DNA from 3 places in the Arthrobacter sp. UYEF20 genome. Region 1 is predicted to be linked to each of the others. Evidence: riboswitches for the same ligand, from Rfam matches in the RefSeq annotation. Region 1 holds a riboswitch; each other region holds the start of a gene.

Region 1 (9,582 bases):
CCCCGGGTGAAAGAATTTGTGCACGCTTGGTAAACTGTCCGGACCGAACCCAACGAATGACCGCCTGCTCCAACTTACAGACAATCGAAATCCTGACGTTGCGGAGATACCAGTGATCACAGTCCTTGCCGTGCACTTTGCGGTGGCCGCTGTGGCGCCCTTGCTCTTCCGGAGGTTCGGCAGGAACTCGTTCTACGCCCTCGCGGCGGTGCCGGCAGCGTCGTTCCTCTGGCTCATCCTGCAGCACGGCGCCGTCTATCCGGACACCGGCACCCTGCACGCCGCCGGCGCGGCGGAGGTGCTGCCGTGGATCCCGGGGCTGCAGCTTGAGCTTGCCTTCCGGATGGACGCCCTGGCCTGGGTCATGTCCCTGCTGATCCTCGGCGTCGGGGCGCTGGTGCTCGTCTACTGCGCCCGGTACTTCAAGGACAAGGACGAGTACCTTGGCGGCTTCGGCGCACAGCTGCTGGCATTCGCCGGCGCCATGTTCGGCCTGGTCACCGCGGACGATCTGCTCCTGATGTTCATCTTCTGGGAACTGACCACCGTATTGTCCTACCTGCTGATCGGTTACGCCCGCACCCGGCTGTCGGCTCGCCGCTCGGCCCTGCAGGCCCTGATGGTGACCACCGCCGGCGGGCTGGCGATGCTGGTGGGCCTGATCATGCTGGGCTTCAGCGCCGGGACGTACCGGATTTCGGCCATCCTGGAGCAAGCTCCGGCGCTGGTCACGGGACCAGCCGGGGCGGCCGTGGGCACCGCCGTCGTCCTCATCCTGATCGGTGCGATCACCAAATCGGCCCTCGTCCCCTTCCATTTCTGGCTCCCCGGGGCCATGGCGGCCCCGACGCCCGTCAGCGCCTACCTGCACGCCGCGGCGATGGTGAAAGCCGGCATCTACCTCGTGGCGCGGCTCGCCCCGGGGTTCGCGGAGACCGCGTTCTGGCTGCCCGTGGTGCTGGGACTGGGACTGGCCACCATGCTCGTCGGCGGCTACCGCGCACTCCGCCAGACGGACATCAAGCTCATCCTCGCCTACGGCACCGTCAGCCAGCTCGGCTTCCTGACCATGGTGGTGGGACTGGGAAAACCCGATGCCGCCCTCGCCGGGCTGGCCCTGCTCATGGCCCACGGGCTTTTCAAGGCGACGCTCTTCCTCGTCGTGGGCATCATCGACCACCAGGCCGGAACCCGCGACATCCGCAAGCTTTCCGGCGTCTACGGCTCCGCCCGGGCGCTGGCCGTCGTCGCCGCGATCGGTGCGGCCTCGATGGCCGGCATCCCGCCGCTGGCCGGCTTCGTGGCCAAGGAATCCGTCTTCGAGGCCTTCGTCCACTATGGCAGCGACCCCGCCGCGGGCCCGTGGGGCCCGGTGCTACTGGGCGGACTGGTCCTCGGCTCCATCCTCACCTTCGCCTACAGCGCCCGCTTCATGTGGGGCGCCTTCGCCGTCAAGCCCGGCGTGGAGGCCACCCCGTTCAAGCCGGTCAAGCCGGCGTTCCTCGCCGCCCCGGCCGTCCTGAGTCTGCTGACCATCGTCTACGGGGTGTGGCCGGACCCGGTGGACGGCTGGATCCAGCCCTACGCCGCCCTCTTCCCGGGCGGGCCAGCGGACCACGCCGGTGCCGCAGCCGGCGCGGGTGGCGCAGCCGGTCATCTCTCGCTGTGGCACGGCTTCACCCCGGCGCTGGGACTGACCGCCATTACCTTCGCCCTCGGCCTGGCCATGTTTTACGGCCGCAACGCCGTGTCCCGTCTGCAGGGCCTGGTCCCCGGCTGGATCGACGGCGACCGCAGCTACCAGGCGGCCATCGGGGCCCTCGACGACGCCGCCGTCTGGGTCACCGGACGGACCCAGCGTGGTTCGCTGTTCTTCTACCTGTCCGTCATCCTCACCGTGGCATTCGTCCTCCCGCTCACGGCGCTGTTGATGGCCGGGAAGCCGCTGCCCGGCGAGCTCTACTTCATTGATCCGAACTCTCCGCTGCAGCTCGTGGTGGGCGCCGGCATCGTGATCGGGGCGCTGGCAGCCGTGCGCGCCAACAAGCGCTTCCTGGCAGTGCTGATGGTGTCCGTCACGGGCTACGGGATCGCGCTGATGTTCGCGCTGCAGGGCGCCCCGGACCTCGCCCTGACCCAGATGCTGGTGGAGACCATCGTCCTGGTCGCGTTCGTCCTGGCCATGCGGAGCCTGCCCGCCGAACTGCGGGACCGCACCGGCGGGAAATACCGGGTGGTCCGCGTCATCATCGGCGCCGCCTTCGGCCTCACGATGGTTTTCGTCGCCATCTACGCGCTGGGCGCCCGCGTGGCCGAACCGGTCTCGCTTGAATTCCCGAGGCTGGCCTACGAAGGCGGCGGAGGGCTCAACATTGTCAACGTGACCCTCGTGGACATCCGGGCCTGGGACACTTTCGGCGAGATTTCCGTGCTGGCCCTGGCAGCCACCGGGGTTGCCAGCCTCATCTTCGTCCGCGGCCGCGGGGACGGCATCCGGCCCTCGTCCACCGTCGCTGAGGGGACCGTGGGCCGCCGGAAGCCCAGCCGCGGCGCCGGGCGGGGCAACACCCGCGACGACGCCGCCCTGGCCATGAGCCGCCGCTTTGCCGCCTCAAGCCGCGACGCGTGGCTCGTTGCGGGGCGGACCCTGGCGCCGGAACGGCGCTCGATCATCTTCGAGGTTGTCACCCGGCTGATCTTCCACTCCATGATCGTGTTCTCGGTCTACCTGCTCCTGGCCGGCCACAACCTGCCCGGCGGAGGCTTCGCAGGCGGCCTCACCGCGGGCCTGGCCCTGACCATGCGCTACCTCGCCGGCGGCCGGTACGAGCTCCGCGAGGCGACCCCCGTCAGCGCCGGTGCCCTGCTGGGGATCGGACTCGCCACCGCCGCTGCCTCTGGCATGGCACCCCTGCTGCTTGGCGGCGAGGTGTTCCAGAGCGCCATCATCGAATTCTGGCTGCCGGTTTTCGGGAACATCAAGTTCGTCACGTCCACCCTGTTCGATATCGGTGTCTACATTGTGGTCGTGGGCCTGACGCTGGACGTGCTGCGCAGCCTCGGCGCGGAAATCGACGAGCACTTCGACGAGCACTTCGAAGAGCATCCGGGGGAACCGTCCGAAGACCAGGAAGCCGGCGGGGCCCCGGACCAAGCGGCCGCCGAAGCCACCGCCAGGGGGAAAGCATGAGTGTCAACGTGACCCTGCTGACGGTCATGGGAGCGCTGTACGCCTGCGGCATCTACCTGATCCTGGAACGCAGCCTCACCCGGGTGCTCCTGGGCCTCATGCTGCTGGCGAACGCCACCAACCTGCTCCTCCTCGCCACCGGCGGTTACGCCGGGCTGGCGCCGTTGTTCAGCAAGGACACCGGGGCGCGGGACTACAACGACCCGCTGCCGCAGGCGCTGATCCTGACCTCGATCGTGATCTCCTTCGCGGTCACGGCGTTCATGCTCGGCATCATCTACCGCACCTGGGTGCTGGCCCGCCAGGACGAAATCCAGGACGACGCCGAGGACCGCCGCGTCGCCGAGACGCCCAGCTTCGACGCCGAGGACGACTCCGTGATCCCGGCAGAGACCTCCGAATTCCCGCTCACCATGATCGGTTCGGACGGTGGCGGGATCTCCAACACCCCCGAAAGCAACACCCCCGGAAACAACACCGCCGGAAGCAACGCCCCCGGCGCCGCCACCGTCCAGGTGGCCGACCGCAAGCTCAACGCCGAGGACGCCGCCGCCGAAGAGCAGCCCGGCTCGCGCAACGTAACCCCACCAGGCCCGGAAGGAGGGGATAAGTGAACATCGCCAGTTTCGCTCCGCTCGCCGTCGTACTTCCCATCCTCGGCGCCGCCCTGACCTTCCTGCTGATCCGGCACTCCCGGGCCCAGCGGGCCGTCAGCATCACGCTGCTGTCCCTGACGCTGCTGCTCGAATGCCTGCTGCTTGCGTCCGTCTGGGAGGGCGGCACCGCGGCGGTGAAGATCGGTGGCTGGCTGCCGCCCTGGGGCATCGTATTGGTGGTGGACCAGTTCTCCTCGCTGATGCTGGTGGTCTCCTCCGCCGTGAGCCTCGCCGTGCTGGTCTACGCCACCGGTCAGGGCATGGCCGACGGCGACCAGGACGCCCCCGTCTCGATCTTCCACCCGACCTACCTGATCCTGGTTGCCGGGGTCTCCAACGCCTTCCTGTCCGGGGATCTGTTCAATCTGTATGTGGGCTTCGAGATCCTCCTGACCGCCAGTTATGTGCTGATGACGCTGGGCGGGACGGGGCCGCGGATCCGGGCCGGCGTGACCTACGTGGTGGTCTCGGTGGTTTCCTCGGTGCTCTTCCTGATCGCGATCGCCATGATCTACGGCGCCACCGGAACCATCAACATGGCCGACCTCGCCATCAAGCTCGCCGACGTGGACCAGGGCACGCGGAACCTGCTGCACGTCATGCTGTTAGTTGCGTTCGGGATCAAGGCCGCGGTGTTCCCGTTGTCCTTCTGGCTTCCGGACTCCTACCCGACGGCCCCCGCCCCGGTCACGGCGGTGTTCGCCGGGCTGCTGACCAAGGTGGGCGTGTACGCGATGGTGCGCACCGAGACGCTGCTCTTCCCGGGGGACACCTTCAATTCCCCGCTGATGGTCGCCGCCTTGCTGACCATGGTGGTGGGAATTTTGGGCGCCCTGGCCCAGAGCGACATCAAGCGACTGCTCTCCTTCACCCTGGTGAGCCACATCGGCTACATGGTGTTCGGGCTGGCGATGTCCTCGGTGGCCGGCCTGGGCGCCGCAGTCTTCTACGTGGTCCACCACATCACCATCCAGACCAGCCTGTTCCTGGTGACCGGCTTGATTGAGCGCCGGGGCGGGAGCTCCTCCATGGACCGCGTCGCCGGCCTGGCCAAGCTCTCCCCGGTGCTGGCCGTGCTGTTCTTCGTTCCCGCCATGAACCTGGCTGGAATCCCCCCGTTTTCGGGCTTCCTGGGCAAGCTGGGGCTCCTGCAGGCGGGCGTGCAGCTGGGCACCCCGCTGGCCTACGCCCTGGTAATCGGCGGAGTGCTGACCAGCCTGCTGACCCTGCTGGCGGTCGCGCGGGTCTGGAACCGCGCGTTCTGGCGCAAGCCCGAGGACGCCGAACACCCTGACCCGGTGCTCCTGGCCGCCCCGGAGGACTCGGCCACCGGGCACCGCGCGGGCAAACCCAACGTCACCCTGTTGCCGCGGACCATGGTGGGCTCCACCCTGGGCCTGGTGATCTTCGGCGTCGCGCTGACCGTCTTCGCCGGGCCGCTGTTCAAGGTGGCGGACCAGTCCGCCGCGGAGATGCTGGACCGCACCGCCTACATCCAGGCGGTCCTCGGCGGGGACGCGCCGGTGCCGGCACTGGCACAGCACGCACAGCAGCAGCCCCCGCAGCAGCCCGCACAGCAGGGCGTGCCGAAATGAGCCGGAAGCGGATCTCACTGCGGCAGGAACTCCCGCTGCTGGTCTGGCTCGTGATTGTCTGGGGCGCCCTCTGGCAGGACTTCAGTCCGGGCAACCTGCTTTTCGGCGCCATCATCGCCGTGGTGGTGGCCAGGCTGCTGTACCTGCCGCCGGTGGAACTCGGCGGCCGGTTCAACATCCTGCGCGCCGTCCCCTTTGCCCTGATCATCCTGGTCAAAGTCGTGGCAGCGAGCTTCCAGGTCTTCTACCTTGCCGTGGCCAAGGGCCCCAAGGTGATCAGCGCCGTCGTCGCCGTCCCGCTGCGGAGCCACTCGGACCTGCTGGTGACCGCCACCGGGCACGTGATCTCGCTGATCCCCGGCTCGCTCGTGGTGGAGGTGGACAGGTCCACGTCCACGCTCTACATCCACGGCATCAACGTCCGCAACGCGGACGATGCCGCACGATTGCGCAAAGACGTCCGCGACGCCGAGGCCGGGCTGATCCGGATCATGGGCACCAAGGACGAACTGTCCGCTCTCAACCAGGAGGTGAGCGCATGATGCAGCTCGTCCTGACCATAACCTCGGTGGTGCTGTCCCTGGCCGCCGCGGGGGCGATCATCCGGATCGCGAGGGGCCCTTCGCTGCTGGACCGGGTGCTCGCCGCCGACGTGCTGCTGGCCATCTTCGGGGCGGCGCTGTGCATCGACATGGCCGTGAACCGGCACCTCAACAACCTCATGCTGCTGGTCGCCGTGTCCATCATCGGGTTCGTCGGCTCGGTGACCGTGGCCCGGTTCGTCGCCGACCGGCGGGAGCACGCCCGTGAATCCTGAGACGTTCTCCGGCGATACCGTGATCGACGCCGTCTCTGCCGTGTTCATGGTGGTCGGCGCGCTGATGTCTCTCGGCGCGGCCGTGGGCCTGCTGCGCTTCCCCGATCTGATGAGCAGAATGCACGCCGCCACGAAGCCGCAGGTGCTCGGGCTGTTCCTGCTGCTCTGCGCGGTGGGCCTGCAGATGCGCACGTGGTGGGTGTGGCCGGTGCTCGTGGTGGCCTGGATCTTCCAGCTGCTCACCGTGCCGGTGTCCGCCCACATGGTGGGCCGGGCCGGTTACCGCACCAAGCACCTCCATCCGGAGCTGCTCAGTGCCGATGAGCTGGAGGCCGTGGTGCAGCAGGCCGCGGGCAAGAGCGGTTTCTCGGACGACGGCGGGGCCGCTGACGACGGCGGCGGTCGGGGCCGCCGGTGACCGGTGCTAGTAAGCATTTTCGTTAGTTCGCCCGGGTTCAGGTCCGGGCGGCGGGGTGGCCGGGCTTAAGGACATGCCCAGCGCCGGGGTCGGCGGATGGACATATTCCGATTCTGTCCGGACCCGGGCGCGAGGAATGGGCATGTCCTCCCGGAGAGTAGCCGATCCCCGCAGCGGAGCCACCCGCACTTGCCCCCGGGATACGGATCATGCCCCGCGCCGGGACCCGCGGATGGGCATATTCCGATTATGACCGGACCCGGGCGCGACGGATGGGCATGTCCTCCCGACCCGAAGAGGTCCTGGCCCTCCAAACCCCCGAAAATTAACGAAAATGACCGCTAGACGATGTCCTGGGTTTTGGCGAAACGGGTGATGGCGCGCTGGGTGCCGCGGTTGGCGAGGACCTGGATGATGGCGCTGACCGCGGCCGAGATCAGCGCGAAGGTCAGGGCCGAGCGCAGCGTGGTGGGGATGTCGTCGTCGTGGCCCTTGGGCGGCTTGTTGCCGGTGGACTTTTCCCAGACGGTGTCGACGAGCTTTGTGCCGACGAACCCGGCGAGCAGGCTGATGCCGGTGCCGAGCAGTTTGATGACGATGTTCATTCTTCGGACTCCTTGCGGGAGGGAACAGGGCTTCCCCCAGCCTAGCGTCCCGGCCCTGACGGAGGGACCCGGCCGCGCAGGCCGCGCCGTGCGGCGCCGGTCCCTCCGGCCCGGAATGTGACTGCTGGGCACGGGAAGCCGGTCCCGCCGGGTGTAAACTGGACAGTGCCCACAAGGGCGATTTTATATACGACAGGGGAGCGCCGCCGTCGGGCATCGCTGGAGGAATCCAGGGAAAACCACCGGTGGGCGCTGAGAGTGCGGACAGCCGCAGACCCTCGAACCTGATCCGGTTAGTACCGGCGAAAGGGAGTCGAGTTCTCAGAGTGCCCGGCAGGGCGGCGGAAGCCGTGGCCGGCCGGCGCACTCTCCCCTCCTGTTCCTCAGGAGGACGACATGACTGACATTTCTGCGAAGCAGATCCTCACCCGGCGCAGCTACAACTGGCGTGTGGTGGACATCGTGGTGGCCGCGTTGATCGCGGTGGCCGGCGGCGTCATTTTCTGGGCCTGGTCCCAGGGCGCCAACCTCATTTCCGCACCCGTCAACGCGTTCTACCCGCCGCTGACCGGGCTCTACGCCGGCGGCTGGATGATTCCCGCCGTGCTGGGCATGCTCATCATCCGCAAGCCCGGGGCGGCACTGTTCTGCGAAACGGTGGCCGCCACCGGTGAGCTGATCATGGGCTCGCAATACGGCACCACTGTCCTGATCTCCGGCGTGCTCCAGGGCCTCGGAGCCGAGCTCGTGTTCGCAGCGTTCGTCTACAAGAAGTTCAACCTGCCGGTTTCCCTGCTGGCCGGTGCCGGTGCCGGGCTGTTCGGCGCCCTGAATGACTCCTTCGCGCCATGGGGCTGGAACATCGCCTATGCCGCCGGGGACAAGCTCGCGTACATCATCTTCATGTCCGTCTCCGGCGCCATTATCGCCGGCGCCCTGTCCTGGCTCGCCACCCGGGGTCTCGCCAAGACCGGGGTGCTGAGCTCGTTCGCCTCGCGCAAGGCCGCCACGGAGCCTGTGTTCTCCTGATGCCGGCACACTGCCCGACATCTTCCGACGGCGTCCGCCCGGCCGCGGTCACGGCCCGCGGCTGGGGCTGGCGGCACGCCGGCCGGCCGCGGCCCGCAGTCAACGGGCTGGACCTGGACATCAGGCCCGGGGAGCGGGTGCTGCTGCTCGGGCCTTCCGGCGCCGGCAAATCGACGCTGCTCCACGCCCTGGCCGGGGTCCTCGGCGACAACGCAGCCGACGCCCTCGGCGACAACACGGCAGAGGATTCCGACGAGACCGGCAGCCTGCTGATCGACGGCGCCCCGCCGCGGGCCCGGCGCGGCCGGGCGGGGCTGGTGCAGCAGGACCCGGAGACGCAGGTGGTGCTCTCCCGTCTCGGTGACGACGTCGCCTTCGGGGCGGAAAACCTGTCCGTGCCCCCGGCGGAGATCTGGGCGCGGGTGCGGGAAGCGCTCGACGACGTCGGGCTGGGCCGGCTGCCGCTGGACCACCCGACCTCGGCCCTCTCCGGCGGCCAGAAGCAGCGGCTGGCGCTCGCCGGCATCCTGGCGATGCGGCCCGGGCTGCTCCTGCTCGACGAACCCACCGCCAACCTGGACCCCGCCGGCGTCCTGGAAGTCCGCGACGCCGTGGGCCGCTGCCTGGACAAGACCGGCGCCACGCTCGTGGTGGTGGAGCACCGGGTGGCCGTCTGGAAGGACCTTGTGGACCGGATCGTGGTCCTGCAGCCGGGATCCGCCACGGATACGGCCGTGTTGATCGACGGCCCGCCGGACCAGGTCCTGGTGCAGGCGCGGGACATGCTCACCGCCGCGGGCGTCTGGGTGCCCGGTTACGTGCCGCCGACCCGGGTGCGGGCAGCGTCTGCCGCGGGCTTGCCGGTCGCTGGCTCCGCAAAAGCATCCCTGCCCGGACAGCCCGACGCCGGGACCCTCCTGATGGCGGCCGACAACCTGGCGGTCTCCCGCGAACACCCCCGCCGATCCGGTCTGCGCAGGGGCTTCAGGGCCATCGCCCCGGTACCGGTGCAGTCCGGCCTCACAGCCCGGATCCGGGCCGGCGAGGCGCTGACCATCACCGGCCCCAACGGCTCCGGCAAGTCGACGTTCGCCCTGACCCTGGCCGGCCTGCTGGCGCCGGTGTCCGGCGCGGTCTCCGCCACGCCGGAGCTGAGCGCCGGCGCCGGGACCGATCCGTACCAGTGGAAGGCTCAACAGCTGATTGCCCGGATCGGTACCGTCTTCCAGGAACCCGAACACCAGTTCGTCACCGGCCGGGTGCTCGACGAGT
Region 2 (9,582 bases), on a different contig from region 1:
AAGCGATGGCCAAACTCACCAAAGCCCAGCGCGAATGGCGCCCGGGCATGCCCAAGAAACGCCGCTCCACGAAGGTCATGTTCGCTTCCACGGTCCTGCTGCTGGAAGCCTTTGTGGTGCTCTTCGGCACCCTCGCCGTCTTCGGCCTCCGCCGGAACGAATTCCCTCCGGTCCTGATCTTCTCAGTGGGGATCGCGCTGTTCCTCGTGTTCGTGTTCACCTGCGCGGTCCTCTCCAAGCCGTGGGGAGTGGGCCTGGGCTGGATCCTGCAGCTGGTGCTGATCCTGAGCGGAATCGTGGAGCCCACGATGTACGTGGTGGGCCTACTATTCGCGATTTCCTGGTGGTACGGCATCCGGACCGGCATCCGGATCGACCGTGAGGCAGCGCGGCGGGAACGTGAACAGGCCGCCTGGGAGGCGGCCCATCCGGGGGGCCCCGGCCCGGGACCGGCGCCTGAAACCGGCGCCCAGAACCCGTAGACTTATTCCAAACCCCACCCCACATCATTGGAGCAACTGTGAGCATTGAGCGCACCCTCGTCCTGATCAAGCCCGACGGCGTCACCCGTAACCTGACGGGCAGCATCCTCGGCCGGATCGAAGCCAAGGGCTACACCCTGGCCGAGCTCAAGAAGGTCGATGCGAGCCGCGAACTGCTGGAGCAGCACTACGAGGAGCACGTGGGCAAGCCGTTCTACGAGCCGCTCGTCGAATTCATGCTCAGCGGTCCCGTCGTCGCCGCGATCTTCGAGGGCCACCGGGTGATCGAGGGCTTCCGCTTGCTCGCAGGCACCACGGACCCGACGACGGCGGCCCCCGGCACCATCCGCGGCGACTTCGGCCGCGACTGGGGCCTGAAGGTGCAGCAGAACCTGGTCCACGGCTCGGACTCGGTGGAGTCCGCCATGCGCGAGATCAAGATCTGGTTCCAGGACTAAACCGCCGCACCGAGGTGACAGTTAAGGCCAATGTTCGCGATGAACATTGGCCTTAACTGTCACCTCGCGATGCTTAACGGGTCAGTAGCCGGAGGTCCCGATGAAGACCTGGATGAAGGCGAAGAAGATCGTGGCGATCACGGCGACATAGAGCAGTGCCGTGAGGATCCAGCCCGAGTCGCCCAGGATCCGGGTGGGGCCGGCGGGCAGCCGGATCACGCCGTGGGACACGTTGCGGACGGTGACCCAGACGAACAGCGGAATCATGGCGGCCCAGACGATCATGCAGAACGGGCACAGGATGTGGATGGAATACAGCGCCTGGGACCAGAGCCACACCACGAAGATGAAACCCAGTGTCACTCCGGCCTGCAGCCCGAGCCAGTACCAGCGGGCGAACGTGGCACCGGCCAGGATGCCCATGGCGGTGGTGATGATGACGGCGAACGCCACGATGCCGATGAACATGTTGGGGAAGCCGAAGAGCGAACTCTGCCAGGTCTGCATCACCTGGCCGCAGGAGATCCACGGGTTCACGTCGCAGACGGTCACGTGGCTGGGATCCTTGAGGACCTCCAGTTTCTCCAGCACCAAGGTCCCGGAGGCAAGCCAGCCGACGACGCCGGTGATCAGCAGGAGCCACGCGAACGGACGGTCACGGGTCATGGGCGGCAACGGCCGTTCCGCAGCCGCCGGGCCGGATCGCGGCTGCTGGGTTGAACTGCCGGTGGCACTGGAGATGCTTGGCATGGAATGTCGGTCCTTAGGGTCGGGTGCTTCTGGCCCCGATTGTAACGCCGGCGGCTGGGGGAAGCCGGGGAGGGAAGCCGGTGAATTGCCTTCAGCGGCCCGGTCCGGGTGCACGCCCGGCGATTCGAACCCGGACCTACGCCTGCTTTGACGGCTCCTGTGAGACAATGATCGTGGCTGGAACCCGATCCACATCCGGGTCCCGGTCCGGCGACTTTGTTCCCAAGACCGCCAATGATGAGCAGGGAGCTGCGGATCCTCTGATCCACGCTGTCCCGCAATGCCATTGGACGGCACCTGGTTGTGGCGTGTAGATCAACGGGTTTCAGAACAATCTCGCCGGCCCTCCAGGGCTGCCGCACCCCACTGCCGGTGCGAACCTGAGGGTATCCAATTGACTTCTGTCAATGCCTGCGGGTGTTGACAAATAATTGCCCCAACGGGTGCCGGATGTGGCGGTACCCCGGGGCAGGAGTGTCACCACATATGGATAATGACCAGGTTGTAGCCGGTAACGAAGACGCGCTTGTTGCCAAAGACGCGCTTGTTGCCAAAGAAACAGCAGAAGCAGCAGAGACCGCAGCAGCACCGCCCAAGAGGCCCGTCCGGACCCGACGCAAGGCCCTTCCCAAGGCAGAGGCCATGGAGGCCGCTGCAGTGGCAGAGACGACTGATGCCCCGGCCGCCGAGCAGGCTCCGGAAGCGCCGGCCGCCGAAACCAAGGCCAAGGCACCCGCCCGCCGGAGCCGCGCCCGCAAGGTCGCCGAGGTGCCCGAGCCCCTGCCGGCCTTCGCCGAAGAGCCCGAAAAATCTGCCGCTGTCAGCGCTCCAGTGGCGGACGTCCCCGCAGTAGTTGAGACAGCCGCGGCGGAAACGCCGGCCGCCGAGGCGCCTGCAGAAAAGCCCGTCCGGCGTCGCGCCAGCCGAGCTAAGGCCGCCGCCCCGGTGGCCGAAGCAGAGCCAGCGGCCGGGGCCCCCGCCAAGGCACCCAAAGCAGTTGCCGTGTCCCCGGCAGAGCCTGCCGACACGCCGGCCGTCGCGGAAACCCCTGCCGAAGCAGCCCCCGCCGCAGAGACCCCTGCTGCAGAAACCACTGCCGCCGCAGAAACCCGTGCCGCCGCAGAGACCCCGGCCGAAGCAGCCTCGGCGGCGGCCTCGCTCTTCCTCGAGCCGGGAGCGGTCACCTCGATGATCTTCCAGGCTCCGGATCTGAGCGTCGTCGTGCGCCCGGTTCCGGCTGCCGCCGCGCCCGAAGAGCCCGAAGATGAAGAAGGCGAAGAGGCCGAGGGCGAAGACGCCAGCGGCCGCCGTCGCCGCCGCAGCCGCGGACGCCGCGGACGCAGCAGCAGGGGAGCCGACAGCGAGCCCGGCGCCGAGACCGAAACCGAGGTCTCCGGCGAGGAAGCCGAGGAAACCGAAGAAGGCTCCGAGGGGACGCTGGAGGACGGTGTGACCTCGCGCCGCCGTCGCCGCCGCCGTCGCGGTGACCAGGACCTGGAGCTGACCGGCGGGGGAGACGACGATCCGCCCAACACGGTGACCCGCGTCCGTGCACCGCGCGCGCAGACCGAGGCGCCGGTCAACAACCGCGTCACGTCCCTCAAGGGCTCCACCCGGCTTGAGGCCAAGAAGCAGCGCCGCCGTGAATCCCGCGACACCGGCCGCCGCCGCACCGTCATCACCGAGGCCGAGTTCCTGGCCCGCCGTGAATCCGTGGACCGCCAGATGATCGTCCGTCAGCGCGACGACAGAATCCAGATCGGCGTCCTCGAAGACGGCGTCCTGGCCGAGCACTTCGTGTCCAAGACCCAGCAGGACTCCCTGATCGGCAACGTCTACCTGGGCAAGGTCCAGAACGTGCTGCCCTCCATGGAAGCTGCCTTCGTGGATATCGGACGCGGCCGTAACGCCGTGCTCTACGCCGGCGAAGTGAACTGGGAGTCCGTCAACCTCGAAGGCAAGCAGCGCCGGATCGAGAACGCGCTGAAGTCCGGCGACTCCGTGCTGGTCCAGGTCACGAAGGACCCGGTAGGCCACAAGGGCGCCCGCCTCACCAGCCAGATCTCGCTGCCCGGCCGCTACCTTGTGTACGTTCCCGGCGGTTCCATGACGGGCATCTCCCGCAAGCTGCCCGACGTCGAACGCAACCGCCTCAAGCGGATCCTCAAGGACCGCCTGCCGGAAAATGCCGGCGTCATTGTCCGGACCGCGGCCGAGGGTGCGTCCGAAGAAGAACTGACGCACGATATCAACCGGCTGCGCGCGCAGTGGGAAGGGATCGAGAGCCAGTCGACGTCGACCAAGGTGCTCGCCCCCGAGGTGCTTTACGGCGAACCGGACCTGACCATCAAGGTGGTCCGTGACGTATTCAACGAGGACTTCTCGAAGCTGATCGTCTCCGGCGAGGAAGCCTGGGACACCATCGAGGCCTACGTCACCTACGTGGCTCCGGACCTGGTGGGCCGGCTCGAGAAGTGGACCAAGGACGCGGACATCTTCTCGGCCTGGCGGATCGACGAGCAGATCCACAAGGCGCTGGACCGCAAGGTGTTCCTGCCTTCCGGTGGTTCCCTCGTGATCGACCGTACCGAGGCCATGACCGTGGTGGATGTCAACACCGGCAAGTTCACCGGCAGCGGTGGCAACCTCGAGGAAACCGTCACCAAGAACAACCTGGAAGCGGCCGAGGAAGTGGTCCGGCAGCTCCGGCTCCGCGATATCGGCGGCATTATCGTGATCGACTTCATCGACATGGTGCTGGAATCGAACCGTGACCTCGTGCTGCGCCGCATGGTGGAGTGCCTGGGCCGGGACCGTACCAAGCACCAGGTGGCCGAGGTGACCTCCCTGGGTCTGGTGCAGATGACCCGCAAGCGGATGGGCACCGGGCTGCTGGAAGTCTTCGGCGAGCAGTGTGAAGCCTGCGACGGCCGCGGCATCGTCACCCACGACGAGCCGGTGGAGCACCGCCGCGCCAACGTGGTGGCCGCCGAGCACCATGTCCCGCGGACCGAGAACCTGCCGGCCCCCCGGACCGAACGCAAGAGCCGCCGCCGCGGCAAGGGCGGCCAGGGAATGCCGGAGTACGCCCCATCGGCACCCTCAGCCGTCCATCCGGAGCCCACCGAGGCCGAGCGTCATGCCAAGGCAGAGGCGACCCGTGCCGCCCTGGCGAACATCGCAGCCGCCGCGCATGCCGCGCACCTCCACGACGGGGAGGCAGCCGCTGCCAGCGACGCCGGGGCCCGCCAGGCCGCCGTCGAGGCAGCCGCGCGGCTGGCCGCGACAGAGGAGGCAGCCGGACGTCCCGCGGCCGTGCTGACCTTCGGCGGCGAGCAGGTGGCCCTGCCGTTCGTGGAGCACGCCGACGAGGCACCGTCTCCGGCCCTCACCCTGGACCTGCTGACCGAGGCCTTCGCCAACCTGGGCGAAGCCGATGAAGCCCGGCCCGCCGTGGACCGGACCCAGGCTGCCAAGGCCCCGGCACTGGCGCCTGCATCGTCCAAAGCGCCTGCCCCGGCGCGGATCCACACCGACGCTGACGCTGGCACCACGCGTGGCCGCCGCGTCCGCCGCAACAGGAGCGCGAGCCGCGCCCAGGGCGCAGCCAATGAGACGTCTGTGGAGCACCGCGAGGCAACCACCTCGGCCGCGGCCGGATCCGTCCACGAGGCCAAGGCCCCGGCCATGACCGCCGACAAGCCGGCAGCCAAGCCGGCAGCGAACGAGCCGATCATCCTCGGCGTCGGCGTCCCGGCTTCGGAGCTCTAACCACCGGGCAGCACGGGACAGTTCCGCGTGACCGCGGGGGCGGTCCGGGACCCGGCGTAGCAATACGCCGAGTCCCGGGCCGCCCCCGCGACTTCGTTAAGCGATACGGCTAAGCTGGAGGACTGACACGGGGTGCCGCGCATGGAGCCGGCTGAGATCCAAACCCGTCGAACCTGTCCGGTTAGCACCGGCGAAGGGATGTCTCTCGTGGCTTCGCTTGTTCTGCCCTCACTTGTTCTGCCTTCATCGTTTCTGCCCTCCGTGCCGCGTCCCGCCGGGCGCCGGATCCCGCGGGTGCTGGCTATTGCAGGTTCGGACCCCTCCGGCGGCGCCGGGATCCAGGCCGACCTGAAAAGCATTGCCGCGCACGGCGGCTACGGCATGGCCGCGATCACCGCCCTCACAGCCCAGAACACCCGCGGCGTCAGCGCCGTCCACGTTCCGCCGGCGTCGTTCCTGACCGCCCAGCTGGACGCGCTGAGCGAGGACATCGGCATTGACGCCGTCAAGATCGGCATGCTGGGGGACGCCACGGTGATCGCTGCCGTCCGCGCCTGGCTTGAACAGGCCCGGCCCGGCGTCGTGGTCCTGGATCCGGTGATGGTGGCGACCAGCGGCGACCGGCTCCTGCGGGAAACGGCGGAGGCCGCCCTGCACGCGCTGCTGCCCCTCGCGGACCTGGTCACACCCAACCTCGCCGAACTGGCCATCCTTCTCCGGGAACCCGCCGCAGCCGACTGGGCCGAGGCCCTTGACCAGGGCAAACGGCTGGCCGCCCTGACCGGCACGACGGTACTCGTGAAGGGCGGACATCTGGGCCGCAGCGCCGGCGGTGATTACCCCAGCAACAACAACAACGACGACGACGGCTGCCCCGATGCGCTCGTCAACACGGCGGGGCTCCTGGGCCAGGAGACGGTGGTGGTGACCGGCGGACGGGTGCCCACCCGCAACAGCCACGGCACCGGATGTTCCTTGTCCTCGGCGCTGGCCACGGTTCAGGCCCGGGTGGGGGACTGGGAGGCGGCGCTGCGCGAGGTCAAGCCCTGGCTAGCGGGTGCGCTGCGGACCTCGGACCGCCTCGACGTCGGAACGGGCAACGGTCCAGTGCACCATTTCCACCACGTGCAGCATCTGACCGAAGACCAGGGTGGCACGGGCCAGGTGAATACCGGGCATCGCGTTCCGGACGAGGGGGAGTTCACCGCTGCCCTCGGGAACAGTGCCGCGGCGGACCTGGACGCGATCTATGGCCTGGCGTTCATCCAGGGCCTGGCCGACGGCACGCTGGCCGAGAAGGACTTCGCCTATTATCTGGCCCAGGACGCCCTCTACCTCAACGGCTACTCGCGGGTGCTGGCCCGGGCGGCGGCCATCGCACCCTCCGAAGCCGAACAGCTTTTCTGGGCCCGCTCCGCGCAGCAGTGCCTCGAAGTCGAATCGGAGCTGCACCGGAACTGGCTCAGCACACGGGCCGTGGAGGTGCAGCTGGGCCCGGTCACGAAATCCTACGTGGACCATCTGCTGGCCGCCACGGTCTCCGGCAGCTACGGCGTCCTGATCGCGGCCGCCCTGCCGTGCTTCTGGCTGTATGCCGAGGTGGGCGCAACACTCCACGCGCAGTTCCTGGCGGCCGGCGCCCCGGAAGGTCATCCCTACGCCGAATGGCTGCGGACCTACGCCGACGAGGACTTTGCCGCGGCGACGCGGCAGGCCATCGCCCTGACGGATCAGGCGGCGCGGCGCGCTTCCGCCAGCGAGCGGGACGCCATGGCGGTGGCCTTCCGGCAGTCGGCCCGGTACGAGGTCGAGTTCTTCGACGCGCCGAGGCTGCACGCCTGAGCACGGCCTCCCCGGCCAGCCTGTACGATGGTGGGGCACGGTTCCGGGAGTCGTTGCAGGACCGCTTTGTTTTGAGTGAGTGAAGTCTTGATTGAATGAAGTCTTGATTGCATGAAGTCTTGATCGAGTTGCGTCCATCACGTGCGGCCCCTCCGGAACCAGCCTCATTTGCGGCCGAAGGCAAAATTAGCGTAGTCTAGATCTTCGGTGCTTACGCCAACACTTGGGTTATGACCTTGAGGACACGTCATTCGATATCGAATGGCATTGTCCACGGGATAGCTCATGGGTTCCCCCGGGGAATCCACCGGCGTAGAGGCACAGCGTGAGCCAGCCAAACAATTTGGACCAGGTTCCGCACGCAAATCTAGTAATAAACGTCGAGAGAAGTGAGTTCCCCAGTGGTGTACGCGATTGTCCGCGCAGGCGGCCGCCAAGAGAAGGTTTCCGTTGGAGACTTCGTTACCCTGAACCGCGTCCCCGGTGGAGCCGGCAGCACCTTTGAGTTGCCCGCACTGCTCCTGGTAGACGGTGACAAGATCACGTCTGCTGCTGCGGACCTGGCCAAGGTAACGGTTACGGCTGAGATCCTCGAAGACCTTCGTGGTCCGAAGATCGTCATCCAGAAGTTCAAGAACAAGACCGGTTACAAGAAGCGCCAGGGCCACCGTCAGGAATTGACCAAGGTCAAGATCACCGGTATCAAGTAACTCTTCGTTACTGTTCAGGTTCCAGCAGATTCCCCAGAATTTTTGAAGGCAGGCATTTCAGATGGCACATAAAAAAGGCGCGAGTTCCACTCGCAACGGTCGTGACTCCAACGCCCAGTACCTCGGCGTCAAGCGCTTCGGCGGCCAGGTAGTTTCCGCAGGCGAGATCATCGTCCGCCAGCGCGGCACCCACTTCCACCCGGGCGCCGGCGTCGGCCGCGGCGGGGACGACACCCTGTTCGCCCTGGCCCCCGGTGCAGTCCAGTTCGGCACCCGTCGTGGCCGTCGCGTTGTGAACATCGTGACCGCTGCAGCTGCAGAGTAGCAACAAGTTCTAAATCGGTGGGGCGGGCCATTTGGTCCGCTCCACCGGTGTTTTAACCGCATTACAATCATCCTGGTGTCTTTGGACGTCCAGGAAACAGCACTGAGCAGGTAACAGCACTGAGGAGATCCACGTGGCGAGCTTTGTAGACCGGGTAGTACTGCACGTATCCGGCGGTACCGGCGGCCACGGTTGTGTCTCCGTTCACCGCGAGAAGTTCAAGCCCCTCGGCGGTCCCGACGGCGGCAACGGCGGCAACGGCGGCGACGTCATCCTGCGCGTTGACCCCCAGACCACCACCCTGCTCGACTACCACCATGCCCCCCACCGGCACGCCACCAACGGCGGCCCCGGCATGGGCGACTGGCGCGGCGGCAAGAACGGCGAAACCCTGATCCTTCCGGTGCCCGAGGGCACCGTGGTGAAGTCCAAGGACGGCCAGGTGCTCGCCGACCTCGTGGGCGAAGGCACCGAATACATCGCGGCCGCCGGCGGCATCGGGGGCCTCGGGAACGCCTCGCTCTCCTCCCAGAAGCGCCGCGCCCCCGGCTTCGCGCTGCTCGGCATCGAAGGCGAATCCAGCGACGTCGTCCTGGAACTGAAGTCCATCGCGGACATCGCGCTCGTGGGCTTCCCCTCCGCCGGCAAATCCAGCCTGATCGCCGCCATGTCCGCGGCCCGGCCCAAGATTGCCGACTACCCCTTCACCACCCTGATCCCGAACCTCGGCGTCGTGCAGGCCGGCGAGGTGCGCTTCACCATCGCAGACGTTCCCGGGCTGATCGAGGGCGCCAGCGAAGGCAAGGGCCTCGGCCACCACTTCCTGCGCCACGTCGAGCGATGCGCCGCCCTCGTGCACGTGCTGGACTGCGGCACGCTCGAATCGGACCGCGATCCGCTTTCCGATCTGGCCATCATCGAAGCGGAGCTTGAGAAGTACGCCGTGGACATGAGCTTTGCCGGCTCCGACGGCGAAGTGGTGCCGCTGAACCACCGCCCCCGCCTCGTCGCCCTGAACAAGGTGGACCTGCCGGACGGCAAGGACATGGCCGAATTTGTCCGCCCGGAACTCGAAGCCCGCGGCTACAGGGTCTTTGAGATCTCCGCCACGAGCCACGAAGGACTCCGCCAGCTCGGCTTCGCCATGGGCGAGATCGTCAAGGCCGCCCGCGACGCCGTCGCCGCAGCGCCGCCGAAGGTACATGCCCCTGTGCTCAAGCCCCGCGCGGTGAACGAATCCGGCT
Region 3 (9,582 bases), on a different contig from region 1:
CCCCAGTTGCTTCGGCGCCACGCGCAAACCGCCCGCGGGAATCCGGGGTTCGCCACGGCAGGCAGGCGGTCCGGCGGCAAGCAACCGGGCAGGAGCGCCCCGCCGACTGCCCGGGCTAGTCTCACGAACAGTCGTTCGCGGACAGGTCCCATCGAATTGCTGAAGTAAGGGTGATGCAGGTTCGACGAGCGGGGGCGGCCGGTCTTGCGCCGCCCTCCGGCGTGTCCTAGAAGATGCCGTTGGTGTGTGGAAGTTCGGCCGGAACCGGGGCGATGGCGTCCCAGTGTTCGACGATCTTGCCGTTCTCGATGCGCCACAGGTCGTTGTAGATGACCGGGACGCCGAATTCACCTTCGGCGCGGGTGAAGACGAAGTCTCCCTCGGCGACGACCTGGTGCACCGCTTTGTAGGCCAGGAGCTTGCCGTCCGCGCCCCAGGCGGCTGCCGCCGCCCCGAATCCGTCAAGATTGTCGGCCGCCTCGACATTGTGCTGGGCGTAGAGCCCGGTCGTGACATAGTCGGTCAACAGGCTGTAGTCGGCGCCAACGAGGACCTTCTCGACCCAGTCGAGGACGAGGGCCTTGTTCTGCGCGGTCTTGTCGAGGTCGGTGGCGGCCACCGGGCCATCGGTCTGGGTGCGGCCGCTGACGGTTTCCTCGGCGACGGGGACGAGAGAGTCCCAGTGCTCCACGATGCGGTCGTTCTCGACACGCCACACGTCGAAGCCGACCAATTCCGCGGGCCCGAAGCCGGCGTAGAGACCCTGGGTGACAACGAGGTCACCTTCCGCGTATGCCCGTACAGGGGTGTAGGCGAAGTCCGTCGGCAGATTCGATGCGAGTGCCCGCAGCCCCTCGATGCCGCCGGCAACCAGGGTGGAGTGCTGTACGTAGCTGGGATCGAAGTAGGTGTCGATCGCCGTAAGGTCCCTGTTGATGAAGAGCGCGGTGGTTGCCGCGATGACGATGGCCTTGCTGGTCATGGGAGTGCTCCTAGTCCTCATTTTCGTTAATTCGTCGGGGGTTCAGGTCCAGGCGGCGGGGTCGTTGGGGTAGAGGCCGCAGGCGGTGTCGAGGGCTTCTTCGGCGGTGCCGCCGGCCAGCCCTATGGGCAGGTAGTTGTCCTGGTAGTCGTCCGTGACTGGCGCGGTAGATCGCGAAGCCCCAGGCGTTGGCGTATCCGGCGTAGCGCAGCCGGCACAGCGGCAGGGTCTCCCCGCAAACTTTGTGTCCGCCGGCGCCGCGAGGGCCGGGAACGTCGCGATGTTGATGAGGGTGGGGACGATCGGCACGCCTTGTTCGACGAAACGAGGCAGGTGCCGCGGGGGGCAGGCCGGTGCCGTTTTCGATGCAGTCGATCCCGGCGTCGAGCATGTCATCCAGCGTGTCCTCGGCGAAGCAGTGCGCCGTGACCCGGGCGCCTTCATCATGGGCGGCCTGCACGGCGTCCTTGAGCTCCCGGGGCGAGGTCGCCGGCGTCGCGGTCAATCCAGTCCCCCACGACCTTGACCCAGCCGTCGCCGGCGCGGGCCTGCTTGCGTACGGCCTCCACCAGACCCTCCGGCTCCACTTCGACGGCGAAGCCGTGCAGGTAGCGCCGGGTTCTCGCGATGTGCCGGCCGGACCGGATGATGTGTGGCACGTCGGCACGCCGCTGCAGCCAGCGGGTGTCGTGCACGGCGCCGGCATCGCGCACCAGCAGGGTGCCGGCGTCTCGGTCGGTGATGGCCTGCGCCTCCGCCACCTGTTCCGCCACAACCCCGCCGGGGCCGAGACCGATGTGGCAGTGCGCGTCGACCAGCCCGGGGATGACCCACCCGTCCAGTCCCGGCCCACCCGTGTGGTAGCTTCGTCTACGACCACACGGGTGCCCTTGCAGGGGCTGAGATCGGGCTGATGCAGCCTGCGACCGTTGAACCTGTCCGGGTAATGCCGGCGAAGGAAGTGAGTATTCCCGTGAATACGCAAGAAACACAGTTGATCCCTGCCCAAAATGAGACTTCCCAGGAAACACAGTCACTGAAGTCCCATTCTTTGGCTTTCACCACGGACGAGGAACACGGCATCCGCGTTCCGGTGACCGAAATTGCCCTGGAGGATTCCCCCGGCGGGGTGAAGAATCCGCCGTTCACGATATACCGGACGGCCGGCCCCGGAAGCGATCCAGTGGTCGGCTTGGAGCCGTTCCGGTCCGAATGGATAGAATCCCGGGGCGATACCGAGCCCTACGGCGGCCGGGAACGGAACCTGCTCGACGACGGTAAGTCGGCGGTGCGCAGGGGCGCCGCGTCGGCTGAATGGAAGGGTGCACAGCCGGTGCCCCGCCGCGCCGTCGACGGCAAGACGGTCACCCAGATGCACTACGCCCGCCAGGGCGTCATCACTCCGGAGATGCGGTTCGTGGCCGCTCGGGAGAACTGCGACGTGGAGCTGGTCCGCAGCGAGGTGGCGGCCGGCCGCGCCATCATTCCCAACAGCATCAACCACCCCGAATCCGAGCCCATGATCATCGGCAAGGCCTTCCTCGTGAAGATCAACGCCAACATCGGCAACTCGGCGGTCACCAGCTCCATCGCCGAGGAAGTGGACAAGCTGCAGTGGGCCGCCCAGTGGGGCGCGGACACGGTGATGGACCTTTCCACCGGGGATGACATCCACACCACCCGTGAATGGATCATCCGCAACTCCCCCGTCCCGATCGGGACGGTGCCGATCTACCAGGCGCTGGAGAAGGTCAACGGCGAGGCCAATGACCTGACCTGGGAGATCTACCGGGACACGGTGATCGAGCAATGTGAGCAAGGCGTGGACTACATGACCGTCCACGCAGGTGTGCTGCTGCGCTATGTGCCGTTGACCGCCAACCGGGTCACCGGGATCGTGTCCCGCGGCGGAGCGATCATGGCAGGCTGGTGCCTGGCCCACCACGAGGAAAACTTCCTGTATACGCACTTTGACGAGCTGTGCGAAATTTTCGCCAAGTACGACGTCGCGTTCTCCCTCGGTGACGGTCTGCGGCCAGGGTCGACGGCGGACGCCAACGACGCCGCCCAGTTCGCCGAACTGGACACCCTGGCCGAACTTACCAAGCGGGCGTGGACATACGACGTGCAGGTCATGGTCGAAGGCCCGGGGCACATCCCCTTCCACCTGGTCCGTGAAAATGTGGAACGCCAGCAGGAGCTGTGCGACGGCGCCCCGTTCTACACGCTGGGGCCGCTGGTCACGGATATTGCGCCCGGCTATGACCACATCACCTCGGCGATCGGCGCCACGGAGATTGCCCGCTACGGCACCGCGATGCTCTGCTATGTCACGCCCAAGGAACACCTCGGACTGCCCAACAAGGACGATGTGAAGACCGGCGTGATCACCTACAAGATCGCCGCCCATGCCGCCGACCTCGCCAAGGGCCACCCCGGTGCGCACGAACGCGACGATGCCCTGTCCAAGGCCCGCTTCGAATTCCGCTGGCGGGACCAGTTCGCGCTGTCGCTGGACCCGGTCACGGCCGAGGCCTTCCACGATGAGACGCTCCCCGCGGAGCCGGCCAAGACGGCCCACTTCTGCTCGATGTGCGGGCCCAAGTTCTGCTCCATGCGCATCAGCCAGGACATCCGGGACGAATACGGCTCCGCGGACTCGCAGGCCGCACTCGCCGACATGGCGGCGGGAATGCGTGCGAAGAGCAACGAGTTCCTCGCCTCGGGCGGCAAGGTCTACCTGCCGGAGCCGCAGCTTCCGGCCCAGGCCTAGCGGACCCGCCCAACTAGGTCGCAGTTAACGTCGTTTTGGGCGCCCATAACGACATTAACTGCGACCCAGTTGGGCCAGCCACTTAGGAGGCGTGGGCGTGCTGGCTCCGGCCGACGTCGGCGATGAACGCCCGGATGACCCGGTCACCCTCAGCTGAATCCTGGGGCCGGTGCCCGCCCGCCGCAATGCGGTGCAGGGCGCCGGTCTCGCGCAGGTAGCCGGCGATTTCCTCGTAGAGCGGCTCCCAGCCACCGGTCAGGACCAGGGTGGGTACGCCCGGGACGATCTGCAGCGGGGCTTCCCAGGGCGGTGCCTGCAGCCGCAGCCTGCGGGCTTCACGCTGCTCTTCGGGCCCCGGGACTTCGGCCGTTCCGGCGCCGGGGCTGTGGGCGGCGAACGCCCGGCGGATGAACTCGCGCCGGAAATCGTCATCGCTGAGGTGGTGCCGCACATCGAAGAGCGGCTGCATCAGGGCCCGGTACGCCGCCGTCGCGGGCAGTTCCGCCGTCAGCGAGAGGCAGGCCGGTTCAACCAGGGCCAGGGACTGCACCAGGTCGGGGCGCTCGACGGCGGCCATCATCGCCGCTATGGCGCCCTGCGAATGCGCCACGACGTGGCCGCCCGACTCGCCGCGGCCGTCGTCGGCCAGGGCACGCAGCACGATCGCGGCATCCGCGGCGAAGTCCGTTTCAAGCGGTTCCGCGACGGCGTCGAAGCCGTGCCGGCGCAGGAACAGCGCGTCGTAGTCCAGCGCCATCCCGTGCTGTTTCGGCCACGCCGCGGCGCCGAAGCTGCCCGCCCCGTGGACGAAAACTACGCGCTGCTTGAACATGATCCAACCCTATGGCACCGGCCCGGCAATCAGCCCCGGCGACATAGCGGGCACGGCGCCTGGTTCGCCGGCTCCGTTACCCTAATGCCGTTACTTTAGTGCCGCTACTTGCTGCCGCCGAGGAACTTATCGAAGCCCTTGGGCAGGTTCAGCTGGGAGGGATCGAAATCCTCACCTTGGCCGCCGAAGGATGCCCCGGTGGGCAGCGGCTTCGGTCCCGCGGCACGCCGGGCCTCGGCGTCCTTGAGTTCCTGTGCTGCCTTGGCCGGGTTCCCGGAGCGGGCCTTCTTCTTGGGCGCGTTCTTGGCACTCTTGCGGGCACCTCCTCCGCCGCCCATGCCCGGCATGCCGGGCATTCCAGGCATGCCGCCGCCTGCAGCCATCTTCTTCATCATCTTCTGCGCCTGGGCAAAGCGTTCCAGCAGGCCGTTCACCTCGGAGACATGCACACCGGAACCACGGGCAATACGGGCGCGGCGGGAGCCGTTGATGATCTTCGGCGCAACCCGCTCGTGCGGGGTCATGGAGCGGACGATCGCCTCGACGCGGTCGATTTCCCGTTCATCGAACTGCTCCAGCTGCTGCCGGATGTTCTGCGCGCCGGGCATCATCATGAGCATTTTCTTCATGGAGCCCATGTTGCGGATCTGCTGCATCTGGGAGAGGAAGTCGTCAAGGGTGAAATCTTCCTGGTCGGCGAACTTCTTCGCCATCCGGGCGGCCTCGTCCTTGTCCCAGTTCTGCTCGGCCTGCTCGATCAGGGTGAGCACGTCACCGAGGTCGAGGATCCGCGAGGCCATCCGGTCCGGGTGGAAGAGCTCGAAGTCGTCCAGGCCTTCGCCGGTGGACGCGAACATGACGGGCTTGCCGGTCACGGACGCGACGGAGAGCGCGGCACCGCCGCGGGCGTCGCCGTCGAGCTTGGAGAGCACGATGCCGGTGAAGTTGACGCCTTCGTCGAAGGCCAAGGCCGTGTTGACGGCGTCCTGGCCGATCATCGAGTCGATCACGAACAGGACTTCGTTCGGGACGATGGCCCGGCGGATCTGGCGTGCCTGTTCCATCATGTCCGCGTCGACGCCGGTCCGGCCGGCGGTGTCCACGATCACGACGTCGTGCAGGGTGCGGCGGGCTTCCTCGACGCCGGCGCGGGCGACGGCGACCGGGTCACCGGCGGGGTGATCGAGCTCGGTGGAGGTGGCGCCCGGGTGCGGGGCGAACACGGGCACGCCGGCGCGCTGGCCGACGATCTGGAGCTGGTTGACGGCGTTGGGGCGCTGCAGGTCGGAGGCGACCAGCATGGGGCTGTGGCCCTGGGCCTTGAGGTACTTGGCGAGCTTGCCGGCGAGGGTGGTCTTGCCGGCACCCTGGAGGCCGGCGAGCATGATGACGGTGGGGCCGGTCTTGGCGAGGCGGATCCGGCGGGTTTCGCCGCCGAGGATCTCGACGAGTTCCTCGTTGACGATCTTCACGATCTGCTGGCCGGGATTCAGGGCGGCGTTGACCTCGGCGCCGAGGGCACGCTCGCGAACTCGTCCGGTAAATTCGCGGACCACGGGCACGGCAACGTCGGCGTCCAGCAGGGCGCGCCGGATCTCGCGGACCGTGCCGTCAACGTCCGCCTCGGTGAGGCGGCCTTTGCCACGGAGGTTCTTGAAGGTTGCTGTCAACCGGTCAGAGAGTGAATTGAACACGCGCCGTGCACTTCTTTCAGTGGATCTACGGATGGCGGCCGGTCCGGCACGCCAGCGTCGCGACTGATGTTCGCCTGAACGAACCGCCTCGACAACGGGACTCGACTATCTAGGGTACCAAGACGGGACTCCAAGATGGCATGCTGGCTGGATGACCAGCCAAACAACCGTGAAAACCCTGCTCATCCTCGGCGCCTCGGGCGACCTGACCGGAAGGCTGCTGCTGCCGGGACTGGCGGGGCTCGCGGCCCGCGGGCGGGCCGAGGGCCTGACGCTCGTGGGCGCCGGCTCCAATCCGTGGACGCAGGCTCAATGGCTGGAACGCATCGACGCGAGCTTCGCCGATGCCGCCTCCCAGACGGATGCCGCTGGCAAGAGGGAACTGAAGCGGATCCGCGGGACCACGAGCTACCACCAGCTGGACGTGACGGCGGATGGACAGCTGGCCGGGCAACTGGCACAGCTCGAGGGCCCGGTTGCGGTGTACTTCGCGCTCCCGCCGCAGGTCAGCCAGAAAGCCTGCGAGGCCCTTAAACCGGGGCAGGTCCCGTCCGGAACCCGGCTGGTGATGGAGAAACCCTTCGGTTCCGATGAGGAGTCCGCGCGCCACCTGAACAAGACCCTGGCCAGCCTCGTCCCGGAGGACCACATCCACCGGGTGGACCATTTCCTGGGCAAGGCGACGGTGCTCAACATCCTGGGCCTGCGGTTCGCCAACAACTTCCTTGAACCCGTCTGGAACCGGGAGCACATCGAAAAGGTGGAGATCATCTTTGATGAGGACCTTGCCCTGGAGGGACGTGCGCGTTACTACGACGGCGCCGGCGCCCTCCGGGACATGATCCAGAGCCACCTGCTCCAGATCATGGCCCTCATGGCGATGGAGCCCCCGGCCTCTGTAGATCAGCGGGATCTCCGCGACGGTGTGGCGACCGTCCTGCGGGCCAGCAGCATCAAGGCGCCCTACGCCAAGAACACACGCCGCGCCCGGTACACGGCAGGGTCTATCACCGGACGCAAGATCCCGGACTATGCCAAGGAAGAGGGCGTGGACGCGGCCAGGGGCACCGAAACGCTCGCCGAGGTCAAAGTGGAGATCGACAACTGGCGCTGGCGGGGTGTCCCCTTCATCCTGCGCTCCGGAAAGGCGCTGGGCACGACGCGAAAGGAAGCGGTGATCACGTTCCGGCCCGTGCCGCACCTGCCGAAGGGGTTCACCGGGGTGGACGCCCCCAACCAGCTCCGGATCGGATTCGGCCCGGACACGCTGCAGCTCGACGTCGATGTGAACGGCCCGGGCGACATCTTCAGCCTGGACCGGACCACCCTCTTGGCCGAGCTGAATGCCTCGGCGTTCCTGCCCTACGGCGAAGTCCTGGAGGGTGTCCTCACCGGCGATCCCCTGCTGTCCGTGCGGGGCGACACCGCGGAAGACTGCTGGCGGATCGTTGAACCCGTGCTGAAGTCGTGGGAGCGAAACTCCGTGCCGCTGGAGGAGTACCCCGCCGGGACGTCCGGTCCGGAGGGCTGGCCCACGTAAGTGTATTGACCACGGAGGTTGGCGACGCGGCTGGCGGCTAAACGAGAATGACCACCGGGCAGGACATGCCCCGCGTGGGGGCCGGCCGATGGACATATTCGGATATGCCCGGTCCCCGGGGCGAAGACGGGACATGTCCTCCCGGGGAAGTGGCCCGGCGCCCCCGGCGGAGCCGCTGCACGTGCCCCCGGATCAGGACATGCCCAGCGCCGGGGCCGGCCGATGGACATATTCCGGCTATGCCCTGTCCCGGGCGCGAAGACTTGGCATGTCCTCCCGGGCGCGAAGCCTGGGCCTCAACCCCGACGAACTAACGAAAATGCCCACTAGATCCTGAATGGCCGACGGACTTCCTCCATCTTCGGCCATCGCCCTCATAACTTCACGCTGTGCTGGCGTCGCCCTCTCCCAGCCTGACTGGTACAACCCCCGATCAACCTCCAGGCGGGCTTTGATTGCGCCAATTTCTAACCTGTTCTATCGCCGTATAACAAAAAGCTTATACGGCTTGATAAATCGTTATAGACCTGCGTGCGCATTGCGACGAAACCCCTGAGCCGCACGAACACCTCCGTTTGTGGAATGGGACTCAGGAAAAACCCACTCCGCCCCGAGGTCTTCTTCATGTCACCCCGCCACGCCGAACGTCACAAACATCTGTGGTTAATGCACCTCGGCCGCCGTCGATCTCTGCCTGACGCAAAGTTTTCCGGCGCGCGGGCACAGAAAAGCGGGCCGGTCACCTTTCCAGGTAACCGGCCCGCTCTTGCTGGTAACGCTCTGCTAGACGGCGGCGCTAGATGGCGGCCGATCCGCGTTCCCCGGTGCGGACCCGCACGGCCTCGAACACATCCATCGTCCAGACCTTGCCGTCCCCGGCCCGGCCGGTGTTCGAACTGGCGATGATGACATCCAGGATGTCGTCCGCCTGTTCGTCCGTGGCCAGCACCTCTACCCGGATCTTGGGCAGCAGGTCCACGTTGTATTCGGCGCCGCGGTACACCTCGGTGTAGCCGCGCTGCCGGCCGTAGCCGCTGGCCGCGCTGACCGTGAGGCCCTGCACCCCGTAGGCCTCAAGGCCTTCCCGGATTGCATCGAGTTTTTCCGGCCGGACGATTGCTGTGATCAGTTTCATGCCCCCACACTTTCCTTGCCTGCTGCGGTCTTCTTGCCATTGGACGCGACGTCCACCGGGGCGGCGGCCGGGACCGCTACCCCGTCCTCGCCCTGCGGCCTGCCGGTGATCAGTTCATGCAGCGGCTGGAAGCTTCCGCCGTGGCCGCCGACGCCGAACTCGTAGGCCGTCTCTGCGTGCAGGCTGAGGTCCACGCCCACGACTTCCTGTTCCTGGGAAACCCGGAAGCCCATCGTCTTGTGGATGGCCAGGGCGATCACAGTGGTCAGGACTGCCGAGTAGGCGATGGCCATGCCGGCCACCGCGAGCTGGGCCCACAGCTGGGTGAAGCCGCCGCCGTAGAAGAGGCCGCCGCCGACGCCCTCGACGGGGAGCGCGATGAAGCCCAGCGCGACCGTGCCGATGATGCCCGAGACCAGGTGGACGCCCACGACGTCGAGCGAGTCATCAAAGCCCCAGCGGAACTTGAGCCCGACAGCGAGCGAGGAGGCCACACCGGCCACGACGCCGAGGCACAGTGCACCGACCGGGCTGACGTTGGCGCAGGCCGGGGTGATCGCCACGAGACCGGCAACCACACCGGAGGCTGCACCGAGCGAGGTCGGGTGTCCGTCGCGGATGCGCTC

The links. A riboswitch is a leader RNA that binds a small molecule or an ion and turns the genes downstream of it on or off. The one in region 1 is predicted to bind thiamine pyrophosphate.
Region 2: another riboswitch for thiamine pyrophosphate. It lies ahead of ABIB26_RS12960 (bifunctional hydroxymethylpyrimidine kinase/phosphomethylpyrimidine kinase); the one in region 1 lies ahead of ABIB26_RS17625 (ECF transporter S component).
Region 3: another riboswitch for thiamine pyrophosphate. It lies ahead of thiC (phosphomethylpyrimidine synthase ThiC); the one in region 1 lies ahead of ABIB26_RS17625 (ECF transporter S component).

What each region holds. Positions count from the first base shown of each region.
Region 1 is NZ_JBEPNP010000017.1:82,162-91,743, reverse strand. Features, by position in the region: gene ABIB26_RS17660 (Na+/H+ antiporter subunit A) at 113-3,190, shown strand; gene ABIB26_RS17655 (Na(+)/H(+) antiporter subunit C) at 3,187-3,804, shown strand; gene ABIB26_RS17650 (Na+/H+ antiporter subunit D) at 3,801-5,441, shown strand; gene ABIB26_RS17645 (Na+/H+ antiporter subunit E) at 5,438-5,983, shown strand; gene ABIB26_RS17640 (MrpF/PhaF family protein) at 5,980-6,258, shown strand; gene mnhG (monovalent cation/H(+) antiporter subunit G) at 6,248-6,676, shown strand; gene ABIB26_RS17630 (DUF4235 domain-containing protein) at 7,018-7,281, opposite strand; TPP riboswitch at 7,466-7,610, shown strand; gene ABIB26_RS17625 (ECF transporter S component) at 7,678-8,310, shown strand; gene ABIB26_RS17620 (ABC transporter ATP-binding protein) at 8,310-9,582, shown strand, end outside.
Region 2 is NZ_JBEPNP010000010.1:111,731-121,312, reverse strand. Features, by position in the region: gene ABIB26_RS12985 (bifunctional folylpolyglutamate synthase/dihydrofolate synthase) at 1-2, shown strand, start outside; gene ABIB26_RS12980 (DUF4233 domain-containing protein) at 6-482, shown strand; gene ndk (nucleoside-diphosphate kinase) at 521-940, shown strand; gene ABIB26_RS12970 (vitamin K epoxide reductase family protein) at 1,022-1,690, opposite strand; gene ABIB26_RS12965 (Rne/Rng family ribonuclease) at 2,177-5,461, shown strand; TPP riboswitch at 5,580-5,677, shown strand; gene ABIB26_RS12960 (bifunctional hydroxymethylpyrimidine kinase/phosphomethylpyrimidine kinase) at 5,660-7,303, shown strand; gene rplU (50S ribosomal protein L21) at 7,705-8,013, shown strand; gene rpmA (50S ribosomal protein L27) at 8,075-8,338, shown strand; gene obgE (GTPase ObgE) at 8,472-9,582, shown strand, end outside.
Region 3 is NZ_JBEPNP010000022.1:22,343-31,924, forward strand. Features, by position in the region: gene ABIB26_RS19585 (nuclear transport factor 2 family protein) at 227-982, opposite strand; partial or broken gene ABIB26_RS19590 (amidohydrolase family protein) at 1,220-1,824, opposite strand; TPP riboswitch at 1,853-1,960, shown strand; gene thiC (phosphomethylpyrimidine synthase ThiC) at 1,956-3,755, shown strand; gene ABIB26_RS19600 (alpha/beta fold hydrolase) at 3,838-4,587, opposite strand; gene ffh (signal recognition particle protein) at 4,692-6,281, opposite strand; gene ABIB26_RS19610 (glucose-6-phosphate dehydrogenase) at 6,433-7,821, shown strand; gene ABIB26_RS23800 (DUF8462 domain-containing protein) at 8,059-8,247, opposite strand; gene ABIB26_RS19615 (P-II family nitrogen regulator) at 8,618-8,956, opposite strand; gene ABIB26_RS19620 (ammonium transporter) at 8,953-9,582, opposite strand, start outside.